2 linked regions of the Pseudosulfitobacter pseudonitzschiae genome follow. The protein of the gene in region 2 interacts with the protein of the main gene of each other region in a pairwise test. Links are inferred from orthologs where the notes say so. Each region holds a gene or a part of one and is shown on either strand. Other genes may lie near its edges.

Region 1 (9,535 bases), 1.3 Mb from region 2 along the record:
GTGATCCGAACCGTATTTGGTTCGAAAGCATTGCTGCTAGGTTTGGATTTATCACCCACCGATACATGAGGATAATTCGGATTGTTTATAGATAAAGCGACTATTTCTTGTCTTTAAAATTAACTTTGGGGACAGGTTCATAGCCTTCCATGAGATCCAGTTCACCCAAGAGCGATTCCTGAGCCTTTTCAGCACCCTGCACTACGGCCTTCAACGTCCGTCCGGCTAGCTCTGCAAGATCCGGAGTTAAGTCTGCCCGCAAGACCACCCAAGACGGGTAAGGAAATCGTGGCGCATCTGCCACAAGGTGGAGCTTTCCATTGTCCAGATATCTTTTTACCGACCTTGCGGGCAGAAATGCAGATGCACACCGGTTGACGACATATTCCATTGTAAGCGCCCCCAACGCCATGGAGCGGCCAGAATCTATCAAATGGGGGAGCGCGAACGCAAGCGCATGGGTGAACTCAGGCCCCCAATCTACGGACACATATCCCAATAGCCTTTCCAAGCTTGCGTCCGGATAAGAGGCCACTAGGATCAACTCATCATCCAAGGCCGGTTCCACGATCAACCCGGGGCGCAGTTGGGGTGTATAAAGTAGTGCTGCCTGCACGATGCCCTCGACCAGAAAACGTGTGATACGGTCTGGCGAACCTACTTCTGCATGGATACTCAATTCTGGCATTTCAGTTTGGAGAGAATCCAGCCAGCGAAATCCTAACCCTGGCCAGAGTGAATATTGTGCACCGATACTGATTGCTCTCTTGTAGCCATCCGGAATGGAGATTTTTTGACGGGACTCTTCCCAGATTTTTAGAAGACTCAGGGCATAGGGTTCAAATTGCTGACCCTCGGCTGTGAGTACCGCCCCAGCCTTTGACCGAGTGAACAGTTGGTGACCCAGACTGTCCTCGAGACGTTGAATACGTAGGCTGATAGCAGATTGCGTCACGAAGAGCCGACCCCGCGCCGCGACGAACGAGCCGGTGTTGGCGACTTCGATAAATGTCTTGATCAGGGTGATATCCATAAGAATAATATGCCTCAACGATCTTTCTGACGAGCTTTAAGTAACCCCCCCGAACCCCTCAAGTAGAGACTCTAAGTCTTGATATGCTGAAAGCTAAATAGATGCAGTTTTGTTTAATTTTCAACTCAATAGGGCAGCTGTCTGCTCGTTTCCACCGAAGAAACCGGGAGGACGGTGCCTTTACAAACGCAAGTGGTCGCCGCAACCAGCGACGACCATTCGTGTAAAAATTAGGTGAAAGTTAATTCTTGCCGCCAGATGTGGCTGGGTTCAACTTTTCGACTTCTGCTACAACGGAATCTGCAAAGCCGTTAATCATCGCTGTATAAAAATCGCTCTGTGAGGGGGCGATTACCACATATCCCTCTGGTATGGCTTGGTCTGCTGCATATGCTGCAATGTTGACTGGGAAGCTTTGACCGCCGATATCGTTATTTGGGTCAGAAATATCCACCACCCCTTGGATTTCATTGAAATCGTTGGAGCCAACCAGCATCGGATTGCCGTTCAGGGAAATTTGACGAATATCGATGCGGATTGTGGGGTCACTTGCATCATCACTTGTCAGTACGCGAGAGGCTATGGCTGTCTGCAGGTCAGCTTCGATTTCTGGGAAGACCTGCAAGGCGTTGCTGTTTGTAGCAGCTGACATTGAAGCTTCGACATTGATGTCCGAGAATTCCACTTGTTCCTGAGCCGCAGCCGCCGAACACCACATTGCAACGCTCACTCCAGTTGCAAGTCCGATTATCTTGAGAGAATCTAACATTGTTGAGTCCACTTCTAATTTTATGCTGCGAGCCAAAATGCTCTTAGCGAATATGAGAGCACAACGTCTGTTAGAGTGGATTGGTTCCTCAACGGCAGCCAGAGGTAGGCGGAGTTATGCCTGCGGTGGTCAGACGTATTGACCAAATGGTTCAGGTGAAAATCTGGGACTCGTCTTTCAAAACAGCCCCCAATCTTAAAGGTTTGGGGGCTACTTACCTCGGTCAGTCGGACAGCTTGTCCTTTGTTTCTTCGATGGAATTGGTATCGTCCGTGACTGTCGCATCAGCATCTTTGGTAGCTGTGTCTGCGGTTGCGTCATCTGAAGCAGGGGTATCCGTTGATGTCTCGTCGCGAGTTGCTGGTTCGGACGCCGTACCTGCGTCTTCTGTCGTGTCAGCACTAGCCAAAAATTCACCCAGCTGTGTGTCATCCGGCAGGCTTTCAAGCTCAGTTTCGTCGATTTCCGGACGCTCTTTCAGCGCTTCTTTCGTCGTATCCAGCTTTATCATCTGCTGCTCCGCGTCAAAGGTTAAATCTTCGAGTGGTAGAGTAACAGTATATTCGCCAAGGCCGAGAAAGCCACCGACGCCGACTACTACATTTGCTCCGCCGTCACGGTCAATAATGTAGTCGATATCGCCAATTGTATCACCATTGGGATCATAAACGTTTTTTCCGATGATGTTGCCTACGGTCATTTCACTGATTGAGCTGAATTTAGGGGCGATCGCCGGTTCTGTTGCCGTAGTCGGGTCGGCGCTCGGTGTGCCGGTGATCTGAGCAATCGCTCCACTCGCGATCAACGCGGACACAGCAGTTGTCACCATGAATGTCCTGAGTGTCATTTTTTTCACTTCGTTTGTTTTGAATAGTAGTAATCCAACATGCAGGTGAGAAAGTTGGTTCCAGAAGTTTCACGTGGAAACGTGAAGCAGGCAAAGATCTGCTTGCGTCGACCCGACATCAACGATTTTCCGCCTATAATTGAGCACTGATCAGAATACATTCTGTCATGGCGTCGCTCAAAATATCTGCTCTCATTTGGTCTTGAACATCGTGTTGATGATCTCGGCCACACGCCCTAGTGCAATTGCGTGACCTGCTGGATCCAGCGGTATAAGTTTCGCACTTTGTTTTCGCTTTGTCCGTATAATTTTGGCAGACAAGCCGTTGAATCTGCGCCTAAGCTAAGAAATTTTGAACCATCTTTACGGTGGCATGGACGAGCCCGAGTTGAAGATTATCGACGTGTTCATTTGCAAACTGCGCAAAAAGCTCAGCACGGCGACCGGTGGGCAGAACTATATCGAAACGGTCTGGGGGCGCGGTTATGTCCTGTGTGATCCCGAACCCGGTGTGCTGTCGGGGGACGACCGCCAGCGACTGGCCATCGGTGCATAAACGCGGGATCTGCACCGGTTCACGCAAGGTGTAAGAACATTACGACCGCGTGCGCAGACATTTCTGACCGGAATGAACTGGACCTGCTCCTGTCACGCTTCTATCTCTAGGGCGCGACATCACGAAAGAGGCAGGTCCGTGTCCGACACCATCTTGATTGCAGACATGACCGACACGCAGGCGCGTGACGAACTGGCCCGGCTGGCCAAGATTCTGGGAGATGCGAACCGCGCCTATCACACCGAAGACGCGCCCCGGATCAGTGATGCCGATTATGACGCGCTGAAACGGCGCAACGCTGAAATCGAGGCGCACTTTCCCGAACTCAAACGCAATGACAGCCCCAGCGATCAAGTGGGAGCGGAGCCTGCTGACGGGTTCTCGAAATTGCGGCACGCAGTTTCCATGCTGTCGCTGTCCAATGCCTTTGAAACCGAGGACGTCGATGATTTCGACATGCGGATTCGCAAATACCTTGGCCTTGGCGCAGAAGTACCGCTGCACTATACCGCAGAGCCCAAGATTGACGGATTGTCCCTGTCGCTGCGCTATGAAGACGGCGTGTTGGTATCTGCGGCCACCCGTGGCGACGGACAGGTGGGTGAAAACGTCACCGCCAACGCTTTGACCATCGACGACATCCCGCAGCGCATCGAAGACGCCCCCGCCATCCTTGAAGTGCGCGGCGAGGTTTATATGAGCCATGCGGATTTTGAGGCCCTGAACGCCCGCCACCTGGAACGGGGGGGCAAAACCTTTGCTAATCCGCGCAATGCGGCTGCCGGATCGCTGCGCCAGCTTGATGCGTCGATCACCCGCGCCCGACCGCTGAAGTTTTTCGCCTACACTTGGGGTCAGATTTCCCGACCTTTGGCCGAAACCCAGATGGCGGCAATTGAGCAGTTGGCGCAGATGGGATTTCAAACCAACCCGCTGACGCAACTTTGCGACAGCCCTGCCGGAATGCTGGCCCATTACACCAAAATCGAACAGATGCGCAGCCAGCTTGGCTATGATATCGACGGCGTGGTCTACAAAGTGAACGACCTGGCGTTGCAGGGCCGGTTGGGCTTTCGGTCAACCACGCCACGGTGGGCCATCGCTCATAAATTTCCCGCCGAACTGGCATGGACGCGATTGGAATCCATCGACATTCAGGTCGGCCGCACCGGCGCGCTTAGCCCCGTGGCGCGCCTGGCGCCGGTCACGGTGGGCGGTGTCGTGGTCGCAAATGCTACGCTGCACAACGAAGATTACATTGCGGGCCGCGATTCCAAGGGCGGAGAGATTCGCGAGGGCAAGGATATCCGTATCGGTGACTGGGTTCAGGTCTACCGTGCAGGTGATGTGATCCCTAAAGTCGCTGATGTTGACCTGAGCAAGCGCCCCGCAGATGCCACGCCGTTCGTGTTTCCCCAGACCTGCCCCCAGTGCGACAGCGACGCCATCCGCGAGCCGGGTGACGCGGTGCGCCGTTGTTCCGGCGGGCTGATCTGCCCTGCGCAGGCCGTTGAAAAACTGAAACATTTTGTGTCGCGTAGTGCCTTTGACATCGACGGTTTGGGCGCCAAGCAGGTCGAACAGTTCCATGCAGACGGCTGGATTGCCGAGCCTGCGGATATTTTCACCCTGCGCGACCGCTATGGCAGCGGCATGCAACAGTTGAAAAACCGCGAGGGCTGGGGTGAAAAGTCGGCCACCAATCTTTTTGACGCCATTGACGACCGCCGCCAAATCCCGCTGGGGCGGCTGATCTTTGGTCTTGGTATTCGTCACGTCGGCGAAGCGGCGTCAAACCTGCTGGCGTTGCACTATGGTACGTGGGCCGCGTTTGCCGATGCAATGGATGTCGCTGTCGATCCGGAAAGCGACGCGTGGGGCGATCTGACGGGCATCGACGGTGTGGGCTCTGTAATGGCCGGATCGCTGACCGCCGCTTTTGCCCAAGAAACCGAGCGCGCCGCCATTGACCGGCTAATCGCCCATCTGGAGGTGCAGGCAGCCGAGCGTCCCGACACCTCGGCAAGCCCTGTGGCAGGCAAAATCGTGGTCTTTACCGGCACCCTCGAAAAGATGACTCGCGCCGAGGCCAAAGCACGGGCCGAAAGTCTGGGTGCGAAAGTCTCGGGCTCGGTCAGCGCCAAGACCGATATTCTGGTCGCAGGGCCGGGGGCGGGATCGAAGGCAAAGAAAGCCACCGAACTGGGCATCGAAACACTGGACGAAGACGGCTGGCTGGCGTTGATCGAGGGCGCATGAGCGGGCGCCCCGAACCGCTGTTTCCGCTTTTTGCTGAAGTGCAAACGCTGGACGGTGTTGGCCCCAAAACGGCTGATTTACTGGCCCATACCGGTATCACCACGCCGCGTGATCTGCTGTTCACGCTTCCGCACACCGGCATCGACCGCACCCCGCGCACCACGCTGAAAGATGCGCCGTTGCCCGGCACCTACACGGTGATCGTCACCGTGGGCCACCACCAGCCGCCGCGTAGCCGGGGCGGGGCGTACCGCATCACGGTCGAGGACAGTGAGACCGCCTTTCAGATCGTTTTCTTCCGTGGTCGGGCCGATTTCCTGTTGCATCAACTTCCCGAAGGGGCACGGCGCGTGGTGTCTGGCAAGGTCGAGATGTTCGACGGCATGGCGCAGATGCTGCACCCTGATCACATCCTGCCCGAGACCGAAGCAGGTGATATTCCGGCATTCGAGGCGGTCTATCCGCTGACGGCCGGTATTACGCAAAAGGTGATGTGGAAGGCCACACGCGGGGCCCTGACCCGTGTGCCAGAGATGGCCGAATGGATTGATCCCGCGCAATTGGCACACGCGAAATGGCCTGATTTCACCCAAGCCGTCGCGCAGGCCCATGCTCCGCAATCGCTGCGCGACATTGCGATCACCGCACCCGCACGCGAGCGGTTGGCCTATGACGAATTTATGGCCCATCAGATCACATTGGCCTTGGCCCGCGCTGCCGAGCGACGCAAACCCGGGCGGTCCAGCGTGGCCACGGGCGCGTTGCAGCGCAAGGTTCTGGCCGCGCTGCCCTACCGTCCCACAGGTGCGCAGGAGCGCGCGATTGCCGAGATCACCGAAGATATGGCGCAGCCGCACCGGATGAACCGCTTGTTGCAGGGCGATGTGGGGGCGGGCAAAACATTGGTCGCGTTCATGGCGCTGCTGGTCGCGGTCGAGGCGGGCGGGCAGGGCGTGTTGATGGCGCCCACGGAAATCCTTTCGCGTCAACATCTTGAAGGGTTGCAGCCATTGGCCGAGGACGCGGGCGTGGTGTTGGAACTGTTGACAGGGCGTGACAAAGGCACCGAACGCAAAGCCAAACTGGCGGCATTGGCCGACGGGCGCATTCAGATTTTGGTGGGCACCCATGCGGTGTTTCAGAAGGATGTAGTTTTTAACGACCTGCGGCTTGCGATCATTGACGAACAGCATCGCTTTGGCGTGCGGCAACGGCTGGCGCTGGGGTCCAAGGGCGCGCAGGCGGATGTGCTGGTGATGACCGCCACGCCAATCCCGCGGTCGCTGTCGCTGGCGCAATATGGCGATATGGATGTGTCTGTGCTGGACGAAAAGCCGCCCGGACGCAAACCGATCCGCACGGCACTGGTCAGTACGGGCCGCATGGACGAGGTGATCGACCGTTTGCGCCGGGCGATTGCCAAGGGGCAGCAATGCTATTGGGTCTGTCCATTGGTCGAGGAAAGCGAAGCAGTCGATCTGACGTCGGCGGGCGAGCGGTTTAAACGGTTGCGTGCTGCACTGGGTGAAGGCGTGGTCGGGCTGGTGCATGGCCAGATGCCCTCCGCAGAAAAAGACGCGGCGATGGCGGCGTTTCAGGCGGGTGAAACCTCGGTTTTGGTGGCCACTACCGTGATCGAAGTGGGGGTGAACGTGCCCAACGCCACCATTATGGTGATCGAGCGTGCCGAGATTTTTGGTCTGGCCCAGCTGCACCAGCTGCGCGGACGTGTCGGGCGGGGTGAAGCGGCCTCGACCTGTTTGCTGATGTATCAGGCACCACTGAGCGAGACCGGTCAAAAACGTCTGGAGGTTCTGCGCGAAACCGAAGACGGATTTGTAATCGCCGAAACCGACCTGCAAATGCGGGGGGCGGGCGATGTGATCGGCACCGCGCAATCGGGACTGCCGCGGTTTGCCGTTGCCGACCTTGAGCGGCAGGCGGGGTTGATGGCCATTGCACAAAGTGATGCACGCAAGCTGTTGGCCGATGACCCCAAGTTGGAAACCCCGCGCGGCAAGGCTGCGCGCATGTTGTTGTGGTTGATGCGACAGGATGAAGACATCCGTTTGATTTCAGTGGGTTAGCTGTGGATTCCGTTTTGATCTTCCACTAAGTTCGCAAATGTTCCTATAAAGTTCTTTACAGAGCGTTAAGGATGTGAGAACAAAGGGGCAACAAAGAACGGGAGATGCCCAGATGACCACCATGCGAATGATCAAATCCATCGCCACCCGCGCTGAAAGCACATTGTTGCAAGATGCGATGGGCGCTGCTGCTTTGATGGTGATGCTGGTTGTCGGATTGCACCTGCCTGCATTTGTCTGATTTTCTGCCTGCGATGTCGTGCCGGCTGTCCGGCGTATCTGTCCCAAATTGATGCGCTTTAACGGGATTGCCTGTCCCAAGTTAACCAAGATCCCCCTTGGCTGGACATTCCGGATCCCACACGATAGCCGCTTTTCCTGCGCCGCCATCCTATACGGGATGCGCGGCGTTTTTTTTGTTGCGTCAGAACGTATAGGCCAGCCGCAAGCCGCCCCAATGGGTGCCGTTGATAATGATCGGGGCCGACAGATCCTTCATCATGGTGAAATTGCCGCCCCCCATGTCGCGGCGGTAGACCTGTAACAGAAACGGATCGGTGTTGCGCCCCGCCTTCAGGCCGACGCGATCATCAAAAATGCGTCGATTGCGGCAGTTGGCTACATTCCACACCGGATCGGGCCCCTGCGGCTGCGAGAATTTGCGATTGTGCGTCGGTAAATAGCCGTTCACATCCACCGCAGCACAGAACACCACACGATCGTCAAAGCGCAACGCGGGTTCCTGAATGTCCGGCATCACCTGATCCATCAGCGTGGTAAAGCCGGTCATGACCTGTTCCGGCGCACTGCCCGGCACCGGCCGGTAGGTGCGGTCGAACATCTGTGTACGCGTGATTCGCCCTTGGGCAAGAGCCTGTTCCAGACGGGTGCTGGCGGTGGCCGCGCTTTGCCGCACATAGTCGATCAGCGGTGCGTCTTTGGTGGTGCCGCCTAATGCCGCACTGGTCTGTACGATCTGTTCCGATCGGTCAATCAAACGGTTGATCCGCTGGTGCGTGGATTTGATGCCTCTGGTGGTAAGTGTGACCGCAGTTTCGATCCCCGCAAGGTTTGGCGAGAAGCTGGCCATCGCCACATCCACCACCTGTGCGCGATCGGCGATTTTTTCAACCTGATCAAAGGCCCCCTGCATCGAGCTTTCGATCTGGGTCAGCGCGGTGTCGCTGGCGGCGGTCAGATCAATAACAGTTCCAGCGGTGGTCGCGATGGTCTTTGCCTCGGTGCCCAGTTGGGTCATCCAGTCGGTCAGTGCCTCGATGTTGCGGGTGATGCGGGTGGCGGCGTCCTTGGTTTTCTGGCTCAATTCGTTGATTGCTTCGGCCACCACGGCAAAGCCGCGCCCGCTGTCGCCCGCGCGGGCCGCTTCGATCTTGGCGTTGATGGCCAGAGTGTTCACCTGCATCGCAATGGCTGCGATCTGGGTGTTGTTGTCATTCACCGCGTCCAGCGTGTCGCTGATGGTCAGGGTGCGTTTGCGCAGCTCTTGCACCCAACCGGCAACTTCGGTGGTTCGGGTGCCAAGGCCGCGTATGGTACTGGCCGAGGATTTCACGTTCTGCGCAGCATCGCGGGTGCTTTTGGTTAGTGCTGTGGTGGCATCGCAGACTTCCGCATTGGCAATTTCAATCTTGGTGGCCGATTGGGTCAGAGCCGCCAGCGCAGTGCGTTGTTCGCGGGCCTGGGTTTCGACAACGTCCAAAAACCCGGCGAGATCGACAATTTCGTAACCCAATTCTGACGCGCGCGCAGACAGCCGGTTGATCTGTTGAAGTTCGGAAAACTCGGAATGTGTAGTCATCTCGCCCCGCCAGTTGGTGTTTACTGGCTAGCACCGATTGGTTCACAAGTTCCTAATATCAGGCGCAATTGGCCTGCAAGGCCTGTTGCGTCGCCTCGGCGGCAGCTTCGATACTTAGCAATATGGACGCATGGCGGTTGCGGTATTCGCGTGCCGGTTCCAGCA
Region 2 (9,749 bases):
ACGCCGGGTTGCGCCCGATGGACGAGGCGATTTCGACCAGTGGCGGGCTGCGCTTTGATGCCCTCGATCCGCACCTGATGCTTAACGCCCGACCGGGTACCTTTGCCGCAGGCGAGATGCTGGATTGGGAGGCCCCGACAGGCGGATATCTAATCACCGCGTGCATGGCGACAGGGCGCTGGGCGGCGCAGGGGGCCGTTGCCCACCTGCACGCCGCTGCCTAATGGTTGAGGGCTGCGCGAAACGCCGGGCGGGCGCGCATCCGTTTGAGGTAGTCCTTCAATTTGTCGTCCAGCGGTGGAAAGCCTGCGCCCGCCGCCCAGCCCATGCAATGCGCCGCAAGAATGTCCGGAACGGTCATCTCGTCACCCATCAGAAATTCTGATTGCAAGCGGTTCGACAGGACTTTCAAGGATTGCGCGTAGCGATCATGCATCTGTTGCTCCAGACCGGGCAGCGCGTCCTTGTGGCGGGTGTTGGTCCACAGCGTCGCGTCAATCTCGTCGATCAGCCACAGGGTCATCGCATCCTGATGCGCCCGTTGCGGGGTGCCTGCTGGTGCGGTGAATTTGCCATGTTTGTCGGCAAGATAGGTCATGATCGCCACACTGTCGGTCAGGCTGTGGCCGTCGTCGATCAGCGCCGGGATTTTACCCAGCATGTTGTGCTGTAGCGCTGTATCCGAATGTGGGTTTGCAGGCTCTTGTTCGTATGCTTCGCCCAATTCCTCAAGCAGCCACATCACGCGCAGCGTCCGGGTCTTGGTGGCGCCGATGACAGTGTACATAACCAGTTCTCCTGAATTTTGGGCCAAGGATGGCGTGGCTCGGGATCGAGACGCAAGGCGTTGCACGCAATGTGTCCGGACGTAACAGCGTGCTGACAAAAATTGTCATCACCGGTGGATAGGTTGTCTTTGTTCCAGAAGAGGAGAACCAAGATGGCACGAACAGGATCCTGTCTTTGCGGCGCAGTCCGCTATAGCGTCACGGCAGACGTAAGTCACACAGGCGCCTGCCATTGCGGCATGTGCCGCAAGTGGTCGGGGGGCGTTTATCTGGGGATCGAGGTCGCCGCACAAGACTTTGACCTGCAAGGGCAGGACAATCTGACCGTTTATACATCGTCGCCTTGGGCCGAGCGGGCCTTTTGCAGCTCTTGCGGGTCCAGTATCTATTATCGCGTCACCGCACAGGGGCCGCATCATGGCACGTATCATGTGGGGATGGGAACGCTGGACAATGTGGCCAACATTACGCTGGATGGCGAGATTTTCATTGATTTGAAACCGGACGGCTATGCGTTCGCCGGCGAAACGCAAAAAATGACCGAGGCCGAGGTGATGGCCATGTTCGCACCCGGCTGAAGCCTAGCGCGCGCCCAGCATCGCCAGCCGGATAAAGGCGCGTTCGACCAGCGCCATGGCAGGCGCGTGCTGTCCCGCAGAGCGTAGGGCAAGGTCGGTATCGGTCAGCACCGTCAGCGCGGTTTCCAGCTTGGCCGGTCCCCAGTTGCGGGCCTGTGCCAGCATCCGGTCGCGGTTCGGCCCCCAGATTGGCGGGCGGCCTGAAGTGTCCACTGCGGCGCGGTGCAGACTGCGGAAATGGCGCATCGCTCCGATGCACAGGGTTACTGCGGTCACCCCTTGGGCCTGTAGCTTTCGCATAACCGGCCCGATGTCGGCGGCGCGGCCATCGCCCACGACCAACAGCACGTCGTCCACGTCCGCCTCGGTCGAGGTGGGGGCGTTGGCGACGATGTCTTCGGCGGTCAGCGGGGTGCTGTCGCCGTGTTTGTACAGGCTGATTTTTTCCAGCGTCTGACGGAAATCACCGGGGTCCAGATCGCGGGCCAGATCGTTCAGCATATCCATCACCGCGCGGTCGGGGGCGGTAACCCCCGCCTCGCGCAGGGCGGATTCGATTTCGTCGCGGGTGGGCGGGTTGTCGTAAATTCCGACTGCCAGCGCCGACTTGTGGCTTTCAAAGGCTTTGCGCAGCTTTGATGTCGGTTTGAGCGCGCCCGCCGACACGATGATTTGTGCATCACCTGCCTGCCAGTCGGCCAGCGCCGCGATGATCGTCTCGGCGTTGTTTTCGTTGGCATCTTCGACAAAGGCGGCGCGGGGACCGGGGAAAAAACCGATGGCCTTGACCGCATCCAGCAGCATCGCGGGATCTTTGCGCAGGTCGGCGGCGGGGATGCGGGTCAGACGCATTTCCTCTTCGCCCTTGTCGCCGATCAGCGCCTTGAGCATTTGCTGGCGTTTCAGCGCCACGCGCATGGCGTCGGCCCCGTAAATCAGGATGCCGGTGCTGTTCGGATCGGGTTTGGCGAAATAGCCGTTCGCCTGCGCACCCGCCAGTTTCATAGTTTGGTGGCGATCAGCCGGTCCACGATCATGTCACCCAGAACCGTCATCAGCCGCTTGCGGGCATCGCTTTCGGCGGCCAGCGTTGCCACGGTGGTGCCAGTGGCAGAGTAGCCGGTGAAATTGGTGACAGTGCCGGTGCCGACAACCGCGCCATTGGCAGAGTTGGTCAGGATATATGTGGCGGTACCCAGCAGGTTGTATCGGTCGATGTCGCCGTCGGAGTCGATGGCCAGCCCTTCTTGGGTTACGATCAGGTCAATCCCCAGATCGAATGCAGGCGTATCCGCGCGCCCAAGACGGCGTTCGATCTGTTGCAGCATCAGTTGGTCGTCGCGGGTGTCGGGGGCTTCGACCAAAACCCGGCCTTGCAGGGCCGTGCCTGCCCCTTGCGGTCCGTAAACGGGCGCAAAACCGCACGCAGCCAACAACGGCAGAGCAAGCAGGGTTTTATACAACGACATTGACGATCCGTCCCGGCACCACGATCACCTTTTTCGGCTGGCCCCCGTTCAGGGCCTTTTGCACAGGTTGGCTGTCCAGAGCCAGCTTTTCAACATCTTCCTTTGACATATCCGCAGGAACGGTGATTTCGCCGCGCCGTTTGCCGTTGATCTGGATCGGCAGGGTCACGGTGTCATCGACCATCATTGCCGCGTCCGCCTGTGGCCATTCCGCCAGTGTAATCAGACCCGCGCCGCCCTGATGCGACCAGATCGCCTCGGCAAGGTGGGGTGTCATGGGGGCCATCAGCTGGGCCAGTGTTATGATTGCCGTGCGCTGTGCCGGATGACCTGCCTTGGATTTCTGCAAGGTGGCGGTAAAGGCATAAAGCTTGGCGATGGCTGCGTTGAAGCCGAAAGATTCAATTGCCACGGTCACGTCGTGGATGCACTTGTGCATCGCCCGCAGCAGGTCGTCGTCGCCTTCGCCCGCTGCATTTTGATCCATGTCAGTGATCCGGTGCGAGATGTTCCAGACACGGCTGAGATGTTTATACGCGGCCTCGGCCCCCGAGGCGGTCCATTCCACGTCGCGTTCGGGGGGGCTGTCGGACAGAACGAACCAGCGCGCGGTGTCGGCACCATAGGCCGAGATGATGTTCAGCGGATCGACCACGTTGTTCTTGGACTTTGACATTTTGGCCGAGGGAACGATTTCAACCTCGGTGCCGCCGTCTTTCAGAAACGCCCGATCGCCTTTCATCTCGACCGCTTCGGGATAGTGATAGACAGGGCGGCCATTGTCGCCAGCGGTTTGGTAGATTGCGTGGGTCACCATCCCTTGGGTAAAGAGCGCGTCGAACGGCTCGATCGCCGTCGCAGGCAGGTGGCCGGTGATCTGCATCGCGCGGGCGAAGAAGCGTGAATAAAGCAGGTGCAGGATCGCGTGCTCGACACCGCCGATGTACTGATCGACATTCATCCAGTACGCGGCATCCTCGGCGTTGGTGGGCGTGTCGGCGCGGGGTGCTGTGAAACGGGCATAGTACCACGACGAATCAACGAAGGTGTCCATCGTGTCGGTTTCGCGTTGCGCCGGTGCGCCGCATTTGGGGCAGGCACAGTCGCGCCACGTGGGGTGACGGTCCAGCGGGTTGCCGGGCGTGTCAAAGCTGACGTCGTAGGGCAGCTCGATCGGCAGGTTCTCTTTCTTTTCGGGGACCACGCCGCAGGTTTCGCAATGCACCACGGGAATCGGGCAACCCCAATACCGCTGACGCGACAGACCCCAGTCGCGCAGCCGGTATTTGGTCACGCCTTGGCCCACGCCGTTTGTCTCGCAGGTCTCGATCGCCTCGATGACGGCTGCGTCGCCGGTCATGTTGCGGGGCTCGCCACCCAGCGGGCGGCTGAAATGCACGGTCACGTCCTTGCCGGGCACAAAGGCCGCGCCGCCGTCTTCGGGGGCGGTGAACCCTTCGGTGTCGGTGGGCACAAAGGTAGATGTCACCGGCAAATCGTATTTGCGGGCAAACTCCAGATCGCGTTCGTCATGCGCAGGGCAGCCAAAGATCGCGCCGGTGCCATAGTCCATCAGGATGAAGTTGGCGATATAGACGGGCAGCTCCCACGATGTATCAAAGGGATGGCGCACGCGCAGGCCGGTGTCGAAACCCAGCTTCTCGGCGGTCTCGATCTCGGCGGCGGTGGTGCCGCCCTTGCGACATTCGGCGTTAAATGCTGCAATACTGGCGTTGTCACGCTCCAGCGTTCTCGCCAGCGGATGATCGGGCGAGATGCCGACAAAGGACGCACCGGCCAGCGTGTCGGGGCGCGTGGTGTAAACTTCGATGCGGTCAAAGCCTTCGGGCGCAGGCGCGCCATCATCCGGCTGGCCGATCAGTGAAAAGGCAAATTGCAGCCCGCGCGATTCGCCGATCCAGTTTTCCTGCATCAGCCGCACCTTGGCGGGCCAGTTGTCCAGACCGTCCAATGCGTCTTTCAGCTCTCCGGCCATGTCGGAAATCTTGAAAAACCACTGCGTCAGCTCGCGCCGTTCGACCTCGGCGCCGGAACGCCAGCCTTTGCCGTCGATCACCTGTTCGTTGGCCAGAACGGTCATGTCGACCGGATCCCAGTTCACTTGTGCGTTCTTGCGGTGGACCAGACCCGCATCAAGGAAATCAAGGAACAGCGCCTGCTGTTGCCCGTAATATTCCGGATCACAGGTGGCAAATTCGCGCGACCAGTCGATCGACAGGCCCAGCGGTTTCATCTGCCCGCGCATGTCCTTGATGTTGTTATAGGTCCAGTCGCGGGGATGGCCGCCAATGGCCATTGCGGCGTTTTCTGCGGGCATTCCAAAGGCATCCCAGCCCATCGGGTGCAGCACGTTGTGCCCCGTTGCCATCTTATAGCGCGCCACCACGTCGCCCAGCGTATAGTTGCGCACATGGCCCATGTGGATGCGGCCCGACGGATAGGGGAACATTTCCAGCACGTAATATTTGGGGCGGCTCTTGTCGCGTTTGGCTTGGAAAATTCCGGCCTTGTCCCACGCGTCCTGCCAACGGGCTTCGATATCGGAGGGGGTATAACTGGGCATGTGCAATTGTCCTGTCTGACACGAAAACGCCGGGCGAATGGCCCGGCGCAACTGTTAAAGTGATTTGTCCGGCGCTTAAAGCCTGTTGTCGGTGATCCGCAACTGACGTGCGCGGGTCAGGATCGCGTCCTCGATCGCGCGTGTGGTGGCGGCACTTGCCGGACCGCCACGGTTTTGCAGCGCCACGTTCAGCGAACGCGCGTCCAAAGCGGGATCTTTGATCAACACAGTGGCGCGATACGCCTGTCCGCCACCCGGCGGCGTGCCATATCCCGTGACGATCACACCGGTGAACGGGTCGACCGTTTGCACGGGCAGGAAATCCAGCACTTCCAGCGAAGCCTGCCAGATATAGCGGTTCACCAACACTTCGGTCTCGTTCGATTTGCGGTTGAACGCGTTCCAGATCGTGTTGGTTGTGTCGATATTCCGTGGGTGGGTTGGGTCCGAATAATGCTCCGGACGTTCGGTCGCAGGACTGCCGATGCGTCCAAGCGAGCCACACGCTGTCAATGCGCCAAGGGCCACAATGACACCTGCGAATTTAAAGAAGGATTTGAGCCCCATACCTGCACACCTATGCCTGTTTGGCACTTGGTCTACCCAAGCAAGGGTGTCGGGGCAAGGTCTATGTCGGAAACTGCCGCGTTTGGGGTGAATTCGCCGGTGTATACATTATAATGTAAATGCCCCTCGCAGCGGCATGGCCGAACTGTTTTCAGGAGTATGCCAAAAATGTGGTGTGGCAAAGCTGCATCAATAGTCGAACACATTGTCTCGCTGCGATGCACTTTGCTTGCCAACATGGGGGCAAAAGAGGGAAACACCCTTCATACCCTCATCGGATTCCCCGACGTGGGCATGTGAAATTTGAAACTCGAGGGACAACTCATGAAAAAAGTTCTCTTCGCCACGACTGCTCTGGTCGCCACCGCTGGTGTCGCAGCTGCAGACGTTACATTCGGCGGCTACGGTCGTTTTGGTATCATCCACGTTGAAGGTGCCGCTAACGAAACAACAATCACCAGCCGTTTCCGTCTGCAAATCGACGCGACAGCCGAGTCCGACTCCGGTATCGTTTTCGGTGCCCGTGCGCGTATCCAACAGGATAACGACGGTTCGGCAAATGGTGACCGTTTGGGTCAAGATTCTTCGTCCAACTCCGGCGCTTACCGTGCTGATCGTCTTGAAGGCGGCATCAACGGCGTTCGTTTCTTCGTTCGCTCCGGTGGTCTGGAAGTCGGCGTTGGCAACATCTTTGGCGCGATCGACTCCATGCCCGGCATGTACCCCACAGAGTTGGGTCTGACAGGCCTGTCGTATGACTACATCATCAACGGCGCTGGCGCGTTCTCGGATACCTATGACTCCGATGGTAACGGCGCTGCGGGCCGCAACGGTGTTGAAGTCATGTACTCCATGGGCGACCTGAGCATGCACCTGTCGTATGCCGAGTTGGACACTGGTGCTGCCTTTAACGGCGTTCTGGAAGGCGACCGTCTTGCAGCTCACGTTGCTTACACGTTCAGCGGCTGGACCGTTGCTCTGGGTCTGCAAGACTCCGACATCGTGACAGACACCGAAGCTGCTCTGACAGTTTCCGGTTCGGTTGGCATTGCTGACCTGACATTCGGCTATGCAAACAACGGCACACAGGGCGACGCGTTCGCGATCAACGCCGGCTTTGACATCGGCGCTGCAACACGTATGAACGTCGTTGTTCTCGACCAAGAAAACTACGTTGACACCGTTTACGGTTTCGGCGTGACACACGACCTGGGTGGCGGTACCTCCATCCGCGGTGGTATCCAGAACAACAACGCCGGCAACACCGTTGCCGACCTGGGTGTTCGCTTCAACTTCTAAGTTGATCGGCATCTGACGATTTGGGGCAGTCCTTTGGGGCTGCCCCTTTTCTTTTGCGCCCCCTTTTCTTTCGCCCCCCTGCCTTGGTATCTGGGGACAGCAAAGGGAGTGACGCATGGGACTTCAGGATATTCAGGACCGGATCGCCAAAGCCTGCACCGACGCAGGGCGTGCGGCGGGGTCGGTTCAGTTGATCGCGGTCAGTAAAGTACAGCCGAACGACCGTGTCCGTACCGTTCTGGAACAGGGCCATCGCTGTTTCGGTGAAAACCGCGTGCAAGAGGCGATGGGCAAGTGGCCCGATTTCCGCGAAGATTTCGACGGCATCGACCTGCACCTGATCGGCCCGTTGCAAAGCAACAAGGCGCGGGCGGCTTTTGGTCTGTTTCAATCCATCCATTCGCTGGACCGCCCCAAGCTGGCAACGGCACTTGCGCGGATTGCACAGGAAGAGGGGCATTGCCCCGAGTTGTTTATTCAGGTGAACACCGGCGAAGAGGACCAGAAAGCAGGCGTTCTGCCCGCGCAGGCGGATGGTTTTGTCGCTGAATGTCGCGCAATGGACCTGCCGGTGCGCGGGTTGATGTGCATCCCGCCCGTAGACGAAGAGCCGGCGCTGCATTTCGCCCTGCTGGCCAAAATCGCGGAACGCAACGGGCTGGCAGGTCTTAGTATGGGGATGAGCAGCGATTTCGAGCGCGCCGTGGCACTGGGGGCTACGCATATCCGCGTAGGGTCGGCCATTTTCGGGGACCGCGTTCCCGCCTAGCGTAGCTGCGGTATGATCAAGCGCGTGCCGATGCTGATACGCGCCGCGATCCGCGCCAGATGGTCAGGGCGCAGGGCCACGCACCCTTCGGTCGGATAGCCCGGCCTGCGCCAGCGGTGCATGAAGATGGCCGAACCGGCACCCGCCACGGCATCGGGCCAGTTCCAGTCGGTCACGATCACCAGATCATAAAGCGGATCGGCACGGCGCAACGCCTCGTGACTGTGGGGATAGGGCGCGCGGACCTGATGGTTGTAATCCGGCCGGCCCGAGGCATCAGACCACAAATCGCGCGGACCTATGGGCGTGGCCCACGGCGCGGGTGCGGTGATCCGGTCGGGGCGGTACAATATGCCCACAACCCGATGACTGCCCACAGGGGTCGCGCCATCGCCCTCGCGCTTGTTCTGCGACAGCCCGCCCTTGCCGATGGTGCAGGGATAGACCCGCCCGCCCAAGCGCAGCCCGCGCGGGGTCAGAACCATATCGGCGGGGGTCACAGCAGATGCCCCGATTTGCGTGCTTTTGTGGCCAGATAGGCGGTGTTATGGCGGTTTTCGCCCACTTTCAGCGGCACGCGTTCGGCAACGGTGATGCCGCAGGTGGTCATCATATCGACCTTTTTGGGGTTGTTGGTCAGCAGGCGCACCGCCGAAAACCCCATAGATTTCAGAATGTCCGCGCCAAGGCGAAAGTCGCGTTCGTCGTCTTCGAATCCCAGTCTGTGGTTGGCCTCGACGGTGTCAAAGCCTTGATCTTGCAGGGAGTAGGCGCGCATTTTGTTGGCCAGCCCGATGCCGCGCCCCTCTTGGTTGAGGTACAGCAGAACGCCCGCGCCCTCGGCCCCCATCTGGGTCAGCGCGCCGCGCAGTTGCGGGCCGCAGTCGCATTTCAGCGACCCCAGAATATCGCCGGTGAAACAGGCCGAATGCAGCCGTGCCAGAACAGGCTTGCTGCGGTCGGGGCGGCCGATTTCGATGGCGTAATGTTCCTCTGCGCCGTCTTCGGGGCGGAAAATGTGCAGCCGCCCTGCCTCTGACGCCTCCATCGGCAAGCGCGCGGCCACAATCGGATGCAGCGGGCTGGCTGACGCGATGTGATCGGCCAGCCGCGCCAGCGGCAGCGCGGTCAGGGCATGCCGTGCCGCAAAACTGTCGGCATCATCCATCGGCAGCACCACGGCGGCGGGCAACAGCCGCGCAGATTTGCACAAAGCCAGCGCTGCGCGGTGCGCAAGGGCGCTGCCGTCACGGTCGGATTGCAGCGGCCCCTTCATCGGGCTGCGCAGGTCGTCGGCGGGGTCTGCGATGGCCTGCACCCATGTCAGCGACGCATCTTCGGGCAGTTTCAGTCGTGCAAGGTCGCCATCATAGGCGCGCGCTTTCAGTGTTTCGGCCCGCCGCGCGGTGATCGCCAGAACAGGCGCACCGCCAAGGGCCAGAATGTCGGCCAATCGCTGGGGCGAGAGCGTTTCCGCCGCCAGAACCAGCGCGGCATTGTCTCCGGTCAGAACCACAGGTACGCCCATGCGCAGATCGGCGCGCGCCCGCGCAAGCTGTTCGATGATGTCGGGGGTAAAGGCCATGTGCCGCGTCCTGATGTTTCTTGTGAGGTGATGTAAGCTATGCGAACCGGAAATGAAACATTTGCCCTGTTTGGCACACGACCGCGTGAGAGTTCTGTCGCAAATCTTGC

The links.
Region 1: the proteins of leuS (region 2) and ligA interact in binary tests that used the Escherichia coli proteins (3 or more experiments, as listed by UniProt). The link is inferred for Pseudosulfitobacter pseudonitzschiae from one-to-one orthologs.

Annotation. Positions count from the first base shown.
Region 1 is NZ_CP022415.1:1,703,968-1,713,502, reverse strand. The notes cover bases 2,957-5,917. They hold ligA (NAD-dependent DNA ligase LigA), read left to right. Parts: upstream 2,957-3,370; coding sequence 3,371-5,464; downstream 5,465-5,917. Other genes in these bases: recG (ATP-dependent DNA helicase RecG), read left to right, coding at 5,461-5,917. Outside these bases: SULPSESMR1_RS08310 (LysR family transcriptional regulator), read right to left, coding at 101-1,033; SULPSESMR1_RS08305 (hypothetical protein), read right to left, coding at 1,275-1,802; SULPSESMR1_RS08300 (PRC-barrel domain-containing protein), read right to left, coding at 2,026-2,649; more of recG, read left to right, coding at 5,918-7,551; SULPSESMR1_RS25720 (hypothetical protein), read left to right, coding at 7,664-7,792; SULPSESMR1_RS08280 (methyl-accepting chemotaxis protein), read right to left, coding at 7,976-9,370; SULPSESMR1_RS08275 (iron-sulfur cluster assembly scaffold protein), read right to left, coding at 9,429-9,535. UniProt on the Escherichia coli protein: DNA ligase that catalyzes the formation of phosphodiester linkages between 5'-phosphoryl and 3'-hydroxyl groups in double-stranded DNA using NAD as a coenzyme and as the energy source for the reaction.
Region 2 is NZ_CP022415.1:2,972,661-2,982,409, reverse strand. Bases 2,621-5,795 are described here. They hold leuS (leucine--tRNA ligase), read right to left. Parts: upstream 5,420-5,795; coding sequence 2,822-5,419; downstream 2,621-2,821. Other genes in these bases: SULPSESMR1_RS14665 (DUF3576 domain-containing protein), read right to left, coding at 5,495-5,795; lptE (LPS assembly lipoprotein LptE), read right to left, coding at 2,621-2,835. Also shown: SULPSESMR1_RS14695 (TIGR03862 family flavoprotein), read left to right, coding at 1-224; SULPSESMR1_RS14690 (glutathione S-transferase family protein), read right to left, coding at 221-787; SULPSESMR1_RS14685 (GFA family protein), read left to right, coding at 941-1,366; holA (DNA polymerase III subunit delta), read right to left, coding at 1,370-2,371; more of lptE, read right to left, coding at 2,368-2,620; more of SULPSESMR1_RS14665, read right to left, coding at 5,796-5,986; SULPSESMR1_RS14660 (porin), read left to right, coding at 6,311-7,285; SULPSESMR1_RS14655 (YggS family pyridoxal phosphate-dependent enzyme), read left to right, coding at 7,401-8,054; SULPSESMR1_RS14650 (L,D-transpeptidase family protein), read right to left, coding at 8,051-8,554; ribA (GTP cyclohydrolase II), read right to left, coding at 8,551-9,639.